3 regions of the Desulfovibrio sp. genome follow, and region 1 is predicted to be linked to each of the others. Evidence: riboswitches for the same ligand, from Rfam matches in the RefSeq annotation. Region 1 holds a riboswitch; each other region holds the start of a gene.

Region 1 (3,271 bases):
ATCCTGAGAGTCGGCGCTTGGCATGGTGTTGCTTCCTTTGTTACAGTGGCGCAGGTGTTGAGAATGCCACACATTGCACCACAAGGAAAGAGCCGCTTGCCCTCAGATGCCATGCCCTCCGCGCCTGCGCCGCCCCGCCAGCCAGTGAACCAGTCGGATGCTCCGCCAACGTGTTTGCCGGGCAATTTTTCTGGCGAGCTGACCGAGGCTATGGCTCAGGCCAGAAACGATGTGCGCAAAGCCATGCGCCGCCTGCGGGCGGAGCAGTTGCCCCAGTTGGCCGAAATCCGTAGCGATGCGGCGCAGAACAGGCTGATGGAGTCCACCCTGTGGAAGAATGCCCGGTCTGTGGCTCTCTATGTGGGGGTCAGGGGCGAGCTTGGCACGCAAGACCTGCTGCGTGCGGCCTGGCAGGCCAGTATGCTTGTGTGGCTGCCGCGTGTGCGGCGCAGCGAGCCGGGATTTATGGATTTTGTGGCTTGCAGCGGCCCCGATCAGTTGCGGCCCGGCCCGCTCGGTCTGCTTGAACCGCACGATTCCCTGCCCGGTTTTGGGCCGGAAGCGGCGGGCGGCAGCGGTGCAGCGGCAGCACACCCCCTTTCCCTAGACCTTGCGCTCCTGCCCGGTGTGGCCTTTGATCTCGCTGGCGGGCGGCTGGGCTACGGCGGCGGCTATTACGACCGCTTTCTGGAAAAAGGATTCACCTGCCCTCGCGTGGGCCTGTGTTTTGAATTTCAGCTTGTGGAATCCCTGCCCCTGGCCCCCTGGGATCAGCGGGTCAACTATATATGTACTGAAGAGCGTATGCTGTGTCTATAAGCTATATCCCCTTTGTTTTTCCCGGTGTTCCGCAGGTGCGTTGCGCCTTTCAGACCCGCGCCGGAGGCGTGAGCCTTGGCGAGTTTGGCGGCGGCAACATTGCTTTTACCGTGCAGGATAACCCCGAACACGTCATTGCCAACCGCCGCAGCATGCTGGAAGGCCTGCGCCCGCAAGGCATGACCGCCTGGGCCGAACTGATGCAGGTGCACGGCGATGGTTTTGTTTTTGAGCCGGAAGCCGTGGCCTGCGAAACGCCCGTCACGGCGGAGGGCGACGGCATGGCCACAGCGCGTCCCGGCCTTGGCCTGCTCATTAAGACGGCAGATTGTCAGCCCATCCTCATTGCCCACAAAAGCGGCGCGTACATTGCCGCCATGCATGCGGGCTGGCGCGGCAACCGCTGCGATTTCCCCATCACCGGCGTGGCCCGCTTTTGCGAACGTTACGGCCTTGAACCGCGCGATCTGCTGGCCGTACGCGGCCCCAGCCTCGGGCCGGGCAAGGCGGAATTTGTCAATTTTGAGAAGGAGTGGGGCGATCCCTACCTGCCCTGGTTTGACGCCAACAGCAAAACCATGGATTTATGGGGCCTCACGCGGCACCAGTTGGAGCGCGCGGGTCTTTTGCCCCGCAACATCTACGGGCTGGACATCTGCACCGCCAGCAACAACGAGCAGTTTTTCTCCTACCGCTGCGCCAGACGCTCGGGCCGTCAGGCCAGCCTTGTGTGGATCGCAGCCTGAGCCATTGACAGGCCGCAAGGCCGCGCCTAGAGTGTTGGCGGCATTGGTAGCCGGGTAGACCGGCTTGAAAAGGGAATCCCGTGAAAAACGGGAGCGGACCCGCCGCCGTGAGGTTCTTAACCTTGCTCCATCTTGCGCCACTGGAAACGGGAAGGCCGGAGCAGGGGAACCAAGCCGGAAGACCTGCCATGCCCCAAGGTGCGCAGTCATGGAATGACGGCACCACGGTGCGGCATTGGCCGCCCCACGGCAACGGGTTTTTGCCGGCAGGACAGAGGAAATACGGGCCTCTTCCACCACGAGTGGAAGAGGCTTTTTTTATGCTCGCGCGGCGCAGGCCGCCACTGGGCAAGGGTCTGACCCCTGAGGTCAGCCAACGCTTTGGCCCGCGTGTGCCCCCGCAGGCTACGGCCAGAGGGCTGGCATGACCAGAACGACCGCATCTTCTCACTCCTCCTTCCCGCAATCCCGCAGGCTGTGTCCGGTTTTTACCGGTCTTGTGGTCGTGTGGCTTGTTTCGCTGCCGTTGGCCTGTTTGCCGGGGCCTGTGCCCTTGAGCGCACAGAGCGTGTTTCGCGCTTTGGCGGCATTGGCAGGCTTTGCGTCTGCGCCCGATGATCCGGCCCTGACCGGGGTCGTGGTAAGCATCCGCCTTGCCCGGGTGTGTCTGGCCACCCTGTGCGGCGGCGCTCTGGCTATGGCCGGGGCAGCATTGCAGGGCGTGTTGCGCAATCCGCTGGCTGATCCCTTTACCCTGGGAATTTCCGCCGGGGCCGCCTGCGGGGCCAGCATGGCTATAGCCCTTGGCGGGCCGCTGGTGGCCATGCTGGGGAGCATCCCGTGGTTGGGCAATGTGCCGGGGCTGGCTGGCTTCAGCCATGCCGGGCTGGTGGCCCCTGCGGCTCTGATCGGCGCACTCGCGGCCCTTGGCTGCGCACTGTGGCTGGGGCGCGGCGACGGCGCGTTCAGCCGGGAGAGCGTGATTCTTGCGGGCATTGCCGTGGCAGCATTTTTAGGGGCGCTGGTGGCCCTTGTGAAGGCCCTCAACGAGGAATCCGTAACCAGTATTGTGTTCTGGATCATGGGTTCCTTTCAGGGCCGGGGCTGGAGCAGCCTGCCCCTCTTGCTGGCGACCCTTGTGCCGGGCTTGCTGGCAACGGCTTTTGGCTGGCGCGCCCTGGACGTGCTTTCCCTTGGGGATGAGCAGGCCGCCCAGACCGGCCTTGATGTGGGCCGCGCCCGCCTGTGGCTGCTGGCCGGGGCAAGCTGCATGACAGCTGGCTGCGTGGCCGTGGCCGGGGTGATCGGCTTTGTGGGGCTGGTGGTGCCGCACGTGCTGCGTCTGCTGCTGGGCTGGGGGCACGGCCCCCTGCTGACTGCGGCCTTTTTCGGCGGCGGGGTGCTGCTGGTCTGGGCCGATGTGCTGGCCCGTTGCGTGCTTTCCGGCGGGCAGGAATTGCCCGTGGGCGTGGTCACGGCCTTGCTTGGCGGGCCATTTTTCGCCCTGCTGGTGCGGAGGCGCTGATGCTGCGGCCTGGCCAAAATATTCGTCATGAGGGGCGCACTGCACCGCCTGTGCTGCGTATTGCCGGGGTGCGCGCCGGATACGGCGGGCAGAGTGTGCTGCGGGACGCGGGCTTTACCCTGCACGCCGGGGAGTGCGCCGCCCTGCTTGGCCCCAACGGCAGCGGTAAAACAACGCTGCT
Region 2 (3,271 bases), on a different contig from region 1:
TGTCGCCGTCCACGCCCAGGATGACCACTTCGACTTCGTCGCCGGTGTGAACCATCTGGGAAGGATGACGCAGCTTGCGGGTCCAGGACATTTCGGAAATGTGCACCAGGCCTTCAACGCCGGGTTCCAGTTCCACAAATGCGCCGTAGTCAACCAGGTTGGTGACCTTGCCGCTGCACTTGGCCCCTTCAGGGAAGCGGGCGGAGATGTCCTGCCACGGGTCGGGCACGAGCTGCTTGAGGCCGAGGGAAACTTTGTTGTTGTCGCGATCGAAGGAAAGCACCTTCAGGGTCAGTTCCTGACCGATGGTGATCATTTCCTTGGGATGGCGAATGCGCTTCCAGCTCATGTCGGTGATGTGCAGCAGGCCGTCGAGGCCGCCGAGGTCAACAAACACGCCGTATTCGGTGATGTTCTTGGCCTTACCGGTAACGATCTGGTTTTCTTCAAGGGTGCGCAGCAGATCCTGGCGTTTGGAATCGCGCTCCTCTTCAAGCAGCACGCGGCGAGAAACGATAACGTTGCTGCGGCGGCGGTTGATCTTGAGCACGCGGAATTCGAATTCCTGGTTGACCAGGGCATCCATATCCGGCACGGGGCGCAGATCCACATGTGAACCGGGCAAAAACGCTTCCACACCGCCGATGTCCACGGTGTAGCCACCCTTGATGCGGCGGACAATGTGGCCCTTGATGACCCGGTTGTTTTCCTGCACGTCTTCGAGCTGGTCGAACACCTGCATGCGCTTGGCTTTCTCGAAAGAAAGAGTGATGGTGCCGTCGTTTTCGTTCTTGCGAACAACGTAAACGTCAACACGATCGCCCACTTTGACGGAAATGTTGCCGGCGGGGTCGCGGAATTCTGCCGCGGGAATCTGCCCTTCGGACTTAAAGTTCACGTCAACAAGCACATTGTCATCATCCACGCGGACGATTTCGCCCTTCGTGATAGAGCCTTCCTCAAGATCGCCGAAATCGGGATTGAGGTAGTTTTCAAGGGCGCTTTCGAAATTGATTTCGTTGTCGTGCCCGGTTTCCAAACCTGCCATATGTCCAGCCTCCAAACATAATTTCCCCATAACAGGGAGGTGCCTTATTATCAGGATTTCAGTAAAAGAACAAGAAAAAATACGCGCCAAATCGGCTTTAGCCGCCGAAAAATCGGGATTCCGCGCCGCTCCGGATGGCCCAGGCGCGGCAGCCCGCGCGGGGCATACCCTGCAAGGGCCTGTCTGGCGGGGCTTGCAGGGTATGCCCACTTGACTTTTATTGTCGCATGAATTGTTTTGAAAGGGTCGGCGGGGAATTCCGTTAAAATCGGAAACAGTCGCGCTGCGGTAAGAGGGAACGAAGCTTCATCGTTCCGCCACATGGCGGGGCGCTACAGCCAGTCGCGCGAGCGGCGAAGGCGAAGTCTAGGCAAGGGGCGCAAGGCCCACGCCCTCAAGTCCGAATATCCTCCGGCATTTTATCCAACTTCAACCCGTCAACGCGCCATTGAGGAGGTTGCCATGCTGCGTGCTACGCCGCATTCCATTTTGCATTATTTCACCCGTACCCTTTTGCCCATTCTTTTGCTGTGCGCCGTCATGGGCGCGCCTGCGCTTGCTCCTGCCGCTGAATCCGGCGCAGAGAGCCCCAAAGCAGGCGTGTTGCTGGTGGCCTTTGGCACCAGCGTTCCCGAAGCCCTGGCTTCCATGAAGGCCGTGGATGCGGAGTTCAAGGCCGCTTTTCCTGGTCAGCCGGTGGTGTGGGCCTATACCTCGCAGATTATCCGCAAAAAAATAGCCGCCGAGGGGCATCCCGTGGGCGGCATCAGCGATGGCCTCGCCCAGCTTGCCAAGGACGGCGTCAAGGTCGTGCGCGTACAGTCGCTGCACGTCATGGCGGGCGAGGAGTTCAGCGCGCTTGAACGGGCCGTGCTTATCGACCTGCAAAAAAATCCGGGCCGCTTTGACGCAGTGTTTCTTGGCCGCCCCATGCTGGAATCGAAAAAAGACGCGCAGGAACTCATTCAGGCCATCAGGGAAGACGTCAAATCTCTGCGCGGCAAGGATGCAGCCCTGGTGCTCATGGGCCACGGCCAGAGCCATGGCCGCGCGGATCTGACCTTTGAAGGTACGCGCGCCGTGTTCCACGATGCGGACAAACGCGTGTTTATGGCGACAGTAGAGGGCGCGCGCAGCGTGGACGACCTGCTGGTGGAGCTCAAGGCCGCCAAGGTCAAGAAAGTGGTTATCGAACCGCTCATGCTGGTGGCTGGCGATCATGCGCACAACGACATGGCCGGGGATGAAGACGATTCCTGGGCCTCGAAACTCAAAGCAGCCGGCTTCAAGGTGGAGACCAACCTCAAGGGTTTGGGCCAGATTGCCGGTGCGCGCGCCATACTGGTGCGCCATGCCCGCGAAGCTGCCGATGACCTGACCAAGGAACCCAAGAAGCAGTAGCAGGGCTTGCCTGCGCCGCATATTTGTTGCGGGAGCCGCATAGGCCGGGACAGCGCGTCTGGTTTGTGCGGCTTCTGTTTTTGGATGCGGGAAATTGGGGAATGCGGGCGATGCGGCGTTTCGCGGAGGTTTTTCAGACTAGTTGTAAGGCTCAGTGCGCTTGAGAATGTTGCGACTTAAGCCTGCCGTGCCACCAGCCAGGCCAGCATGCCGCCCTGCGCCGCAATGGCGGCCGCAAAGGCCAGCCAGCAGCCCCAAAGGGGCAAGGCCTTGGGCGCAATGCCCGCAGCCAGCGCCAGCATGCCCTGAAATGCCCTTTTGAGAGGCCATAACAGCGCCAGCCCCGCCCACACGGATGCGCTCAGGGTAAAAACCTGCAACTCCTTGATTTCCCACAGCCCCACCAGCGAGGCATACAGGTCAACATTGCCGGAATTATAGGCATTGCCAATGAGTTCCAGTCTGTCCAGAGCCGGGCCGTCAGTGCAAATTGCGCCAAGAATGAAAAAAATGGCCACAAGACCAAGAAACAGCAGCAGAAAAAGACCGAAGGTGCGCATTTGCCAGCGGGAATGCGCCACGCCCGCAAAATCGCCGATACGGCGCGCAAGAAAATGCAGGGGAATTGCCAGAAGCGGCACTGGCACAATGAGCAGGCCCAGACCGGGCCTCACCAGCGCAAACGATCCCCCTGCGAGCATGAGGTAGCCTGCAAGCGAGAAAATGGATGCGGGTAAGGCGGCAAGGGGCATACGCGCTCCAGTGTCGGCGGTTCTGGCGCGTAGAACATGGGCGCGCTCGCATAAAATCCTATGCCAAAAA
Region 3 (3,271 bases), on a different contig from region 1:
ACCGCGCGGCTTCTCTCTCCGCCAAGGCGGGCCTGCAAACCTTTACCGTGTCCTTGACCGGCCCGGCCCGGTTCAATGCTGATTATTTCTCCATGCTGGGAGAGGTGCTGGGCAAGCCCCGCTTTGAAGCCAAGGAAATCAAGCGTGAAGCGGAAAACATGAAGGCCGCCATCCGCCAGCGGGCAGACAGGCCTACCTCCTTCCTGTTCTCGCGGGTGAATCCCTTCATCTTCCCCGGCGGTCAGCCCTACGGCTACGATAGTCTGGGGACGGAAGCGAACCTCTCCAGGTTTACGCCCAAGGATGTACGCTCGTTCTGGGACAAGCAACTCGTGCAGCCCTGGGTGCTGGCCGTTGCTGGCGATTTTGACCGCGAGGCCGTGCTGGCCTTTGCCCGCACATTGCCCGCGCCAGACAACAAGGATTTCTCCTTGCCCGCCCCCTCATGGGGTGATGCCCGCAACCTTGATCTGCATCTGCCGGGGCGCAATCAGGCCCACGTGCTCCAGATGTTCAAGGCTGTGCCCTACACCAGCCCGGATGCCCCGGCGCTGATGCTTTTGCAGTCTGTGCTTTCCGGGCAGAGCGGCCTGCTGTTCAGCCAGATGCGCGATGAGCAGGGCCTCGGGTACACGGTCACGGCCTTTTACCGCGCCATGCCTCAGGCTGGCATGATGGCTTTTTACATTGGCACTACGCCTGACAAGGTCGCGCAGGCGCGTGAAGGCTTTGCCAAGATTATTGCCGATATCAAGGCAAAACCTCTGCCTGCCGAATTGCTTGAAGCCGGGGCCAACCGCCTGCTTGGCGAATACTACCGCGACAAGCAGAGCCTTGATTCCCGCGCGGGCGTGGCCGCCACAGACGCCGTACTGGGCCTGCCCCGAGATTTCAGCAAGTCGCTCATCGACAAGGCGGCCAAGCTGACACCTGCGGATATTCAGGCTGTGGCGCAGAAGTATCTGGACGACAAAAACCTTTATAACATGATCCTGCTGCCGTAGGCGGCGTTTCGGATTTGTTGACGGGCCGCATCGGATATCCGATTGCGCTTCCCTGCAAATTGGCGGTGGAAGCGGAGTTGGGCCGATGCGGCCCCTTGTGTTTCTTGGCTGTTACGAAATGCTCAACCCTTGTTTGATTGTACAAAAAAAGTTTTTATAAACGATATCTTCGGCAAGCGGCGGGCAAATAAAAATGTCAAGTCCGAGGTAAGTCCCCTTACGTGGGGGAGGCCGTCTTGAAAACCCGGCGTGGGTAGAGTAAGTTCTTGCCTGCGTTACGGGAACTGCTTTCTGAGGAAAGCTCGCCAGGTATCGGCTGCGGTCGCAGTGCCGGGGCCGGGGCGGCAGCGCCATGCGGGCATGATGCCTGAATCCATGGCGAAATGTTTCAGCAACGCCAATCAAAGCCACAAATGTTGCGGGTCAGGTTGCCTGATCTGGCTCCAGCCAGGGCGAACACTTTTGTTCACGCCCTCACTGTTTTGCGGCCTTGGTGTAGTGAAAAAGTTGGGCAGGCAAGAAAATTCAATAGTGAATTCGCAGTGTTGCTACGGCACTAGGAGAGCTTTTTTGCCTGCATTTATTGACAGGGTGCAATTCTTTTGAGATTTTCTAGACATTGAAAGCGCCATGGAGCTTAATAGGGAATTCCCGTGAAATTCGGGAGCGGACCCGCCGCCGTGAGCCTGTTCAACACCGCTTTTCCTCGCGTGCCACTGGATAATACCGGGAAGGCCGAAGAGCGGCAGGCAAGCCGGAAGACCTGCTTTCAACCGTTCTAAGAAAGTGGAGCATCTGCAACGGGCTTTTGCAGATGAACCGTCAGAAAAGGGCCATTGATGGCCTCTCCGCCCGTTCTGTTCGGGCGGCCTTTTTGTTCATAGCCCACACGTTTGGAGCGAAGTTCATGCTCGCCAGCATTATTAAGCGCGACGGCACGGAAGTGCCTTTTGATTCGGTCAAGATTCTCAATGCCATCACCAAGGCCAATCAGGCCGTTGGTGGTGAAGACATGTCACCCACTGACCTGCTGTTTGTCACCGAAAAGGTGTGCAAAAAGCTGGAGTCGCGCAGCCTCAAGCATGTGGAAGAAATTCAGGATGTTGTTGAAGAAACCCTGATTCAGTACGACTACGCCAAAAGCGCCAAGGCTTACATTCTGTACCGGGCCGAGCATACGAAAATCCGTAATGCGGAATCGTATCTCATGGATATCTATAAAAAGCTTACGTATTCTCCGGCTCTGCAAGAAGACATCAAGCGCGAGAATGCCAATATCGATGGCGATACGGCCATGGGCACCATGCTCAAGTATGGTTCCGAGGGTTCAAAATTCTTCATCGACAACTACATTCTGCCCAAGGATGCCTCTGCCGCGCACCGTAACGGCGACATCCACATTCACGACAAAGATTTTTACATGCTCACGGAAACGTGCTGCCAGATTGACCTTATCCCCTTGTTTAAAAATGGTTTTTCCACAGGACACGGGCATTTGCGCGAGCCCAATTCCATTGAGAGCTACTCGGCCCTTGCCTGCATTGCCATTCAGGCCAACCAGAATGAAATGCACGGCGGCCAGAGTGTGCCGCATTTTGACTTTGCCATGGCCGAGGGCGTTATCAAAACCTACCGCAAGGAATATGAGCGCGCCTTTGCCGCATTTTTGCGCATTGCCCAGAATCTGGAAGAGCAGGCAGCCATTGACGCCGCCAGAGAAACCATCGCCCTGTTGCCCGAAGGCCCGCGCCTTGGCACCTGCGATGCCTTTGGAGAAGCCCTTGTGGCGGCAGCCCCCGAGGCCCGGCGCGAGCTTGTGACGCGCGCGCATGCCTACGCTGCCGGCGAAGCCCTCAAATACACCGAGCGCCGCACTTATCAGGCCATGGAAGCCCTGATCCACAACCTGAACACCATGAATTCGCGCGCAGGCGCACAGGTGCCTTTCAGCTCCATCAACTACGGCACGGATATTTCTGCCGAGGGGCGGATGGTTGTTAAAAACCTGCTGCGCGCCACCAAGGCCGGGCTTGGCAATGGGGAAACCTCCATCTTCCCCGTGCAGATTTTCAAGGTGAAGTCCGGGGTCAACTATAATCCAGAAGATCCCAACTACGACCTTTTCAAGCAGGCCATGGACGTTTCCGCCATGCGGCTCTTCCCCAATTTCAGCTTTCTTGATGCGCCGTTCAACCTCCAGTACTACCATCCGGACGACTATAATACGGAAGTTGCCTACATGGGCTGCCGTACACGCGTGCTTGGCA

The links. A riboswitch is a leader RNA that binds a small molecule or an ion and turns the genes downstream of it on or off. The one in region 1 is predicted to bind cobalamin.
Region 2: another riboswitch for cobalamin. It lies ahead of QZ383_RS06730 (sirohydrochlorin cobaltochelatase); the one in region 1 lies ahead of QZ383_RS11110 (hypothetical protein).
Region 3: another riboswitch for cobalamin. It lies ahead of QZ383_RS01925 (anaerobic ribonucleoside triphosphate reductase); the one in region 1 lies ahead of QZ383_RS11110 (hypothetical protein).

Annotation. Positions count from the first base shown of each region.
Region 1 covers NZ_JAHZCJ010000008.1:102,874-106,144, reverse strand. The annotation lists gene QZ383_RS11125 (metallophosphoesterase) at 1-24, opposite strand, end outside; gene QZ383_RS11120 (5-formyltetrahydrofolate cyclo-ligase) at 64-819, shown strand; gene QZ383_RS11115 (polyphenol oxidase family protein) at 810-1,565, shown strand; cobalamin riboswitch at 1,593-1,771, shown strand; gene QZ383_RS11110 (hypothetical protein) at 1,754-1,993, shown strand; gene QZ383_RS11105 (iron ABC transporter permease) at 1,990-3,090, shown strand; gene QZ383_RS11100 (ABC transporter ATP-binding protein) at 3,090-3,271, shown strand, end outside.
Region 2 covers NZ_JAHZCJ010000004.1:24,216-27,486, reverse strand. The annotation lists gene QZ383_RS06735 (30S ribosomal protein S1) at 1-1,048, opposite strand, end outside; cobalamin riboswitch at 1,259-1,479, shown strand; gene QZ383_RS06730 (sirohydrochlorin cobaltochelatase) at 1,511-2,449, shown strand; gene QZ383_RS06725 (hypothetical protein) at 2,626-3,201, opposite strand.
Region 3 covers NZ_JAHZCJ010000001.1:435,489-438,759, forward strand. The annotation lists gene QZ383_RS01920 (pitrilysin family protein) at 1-1,004, shown strand, start outside; cobalamin riboswitch at 1,611-1,790, shown strand; gene QZ383_RS01925 (anaerobic ribonucleoside triphosphate reductase) at 1,819-3,271, shown strand, end outside.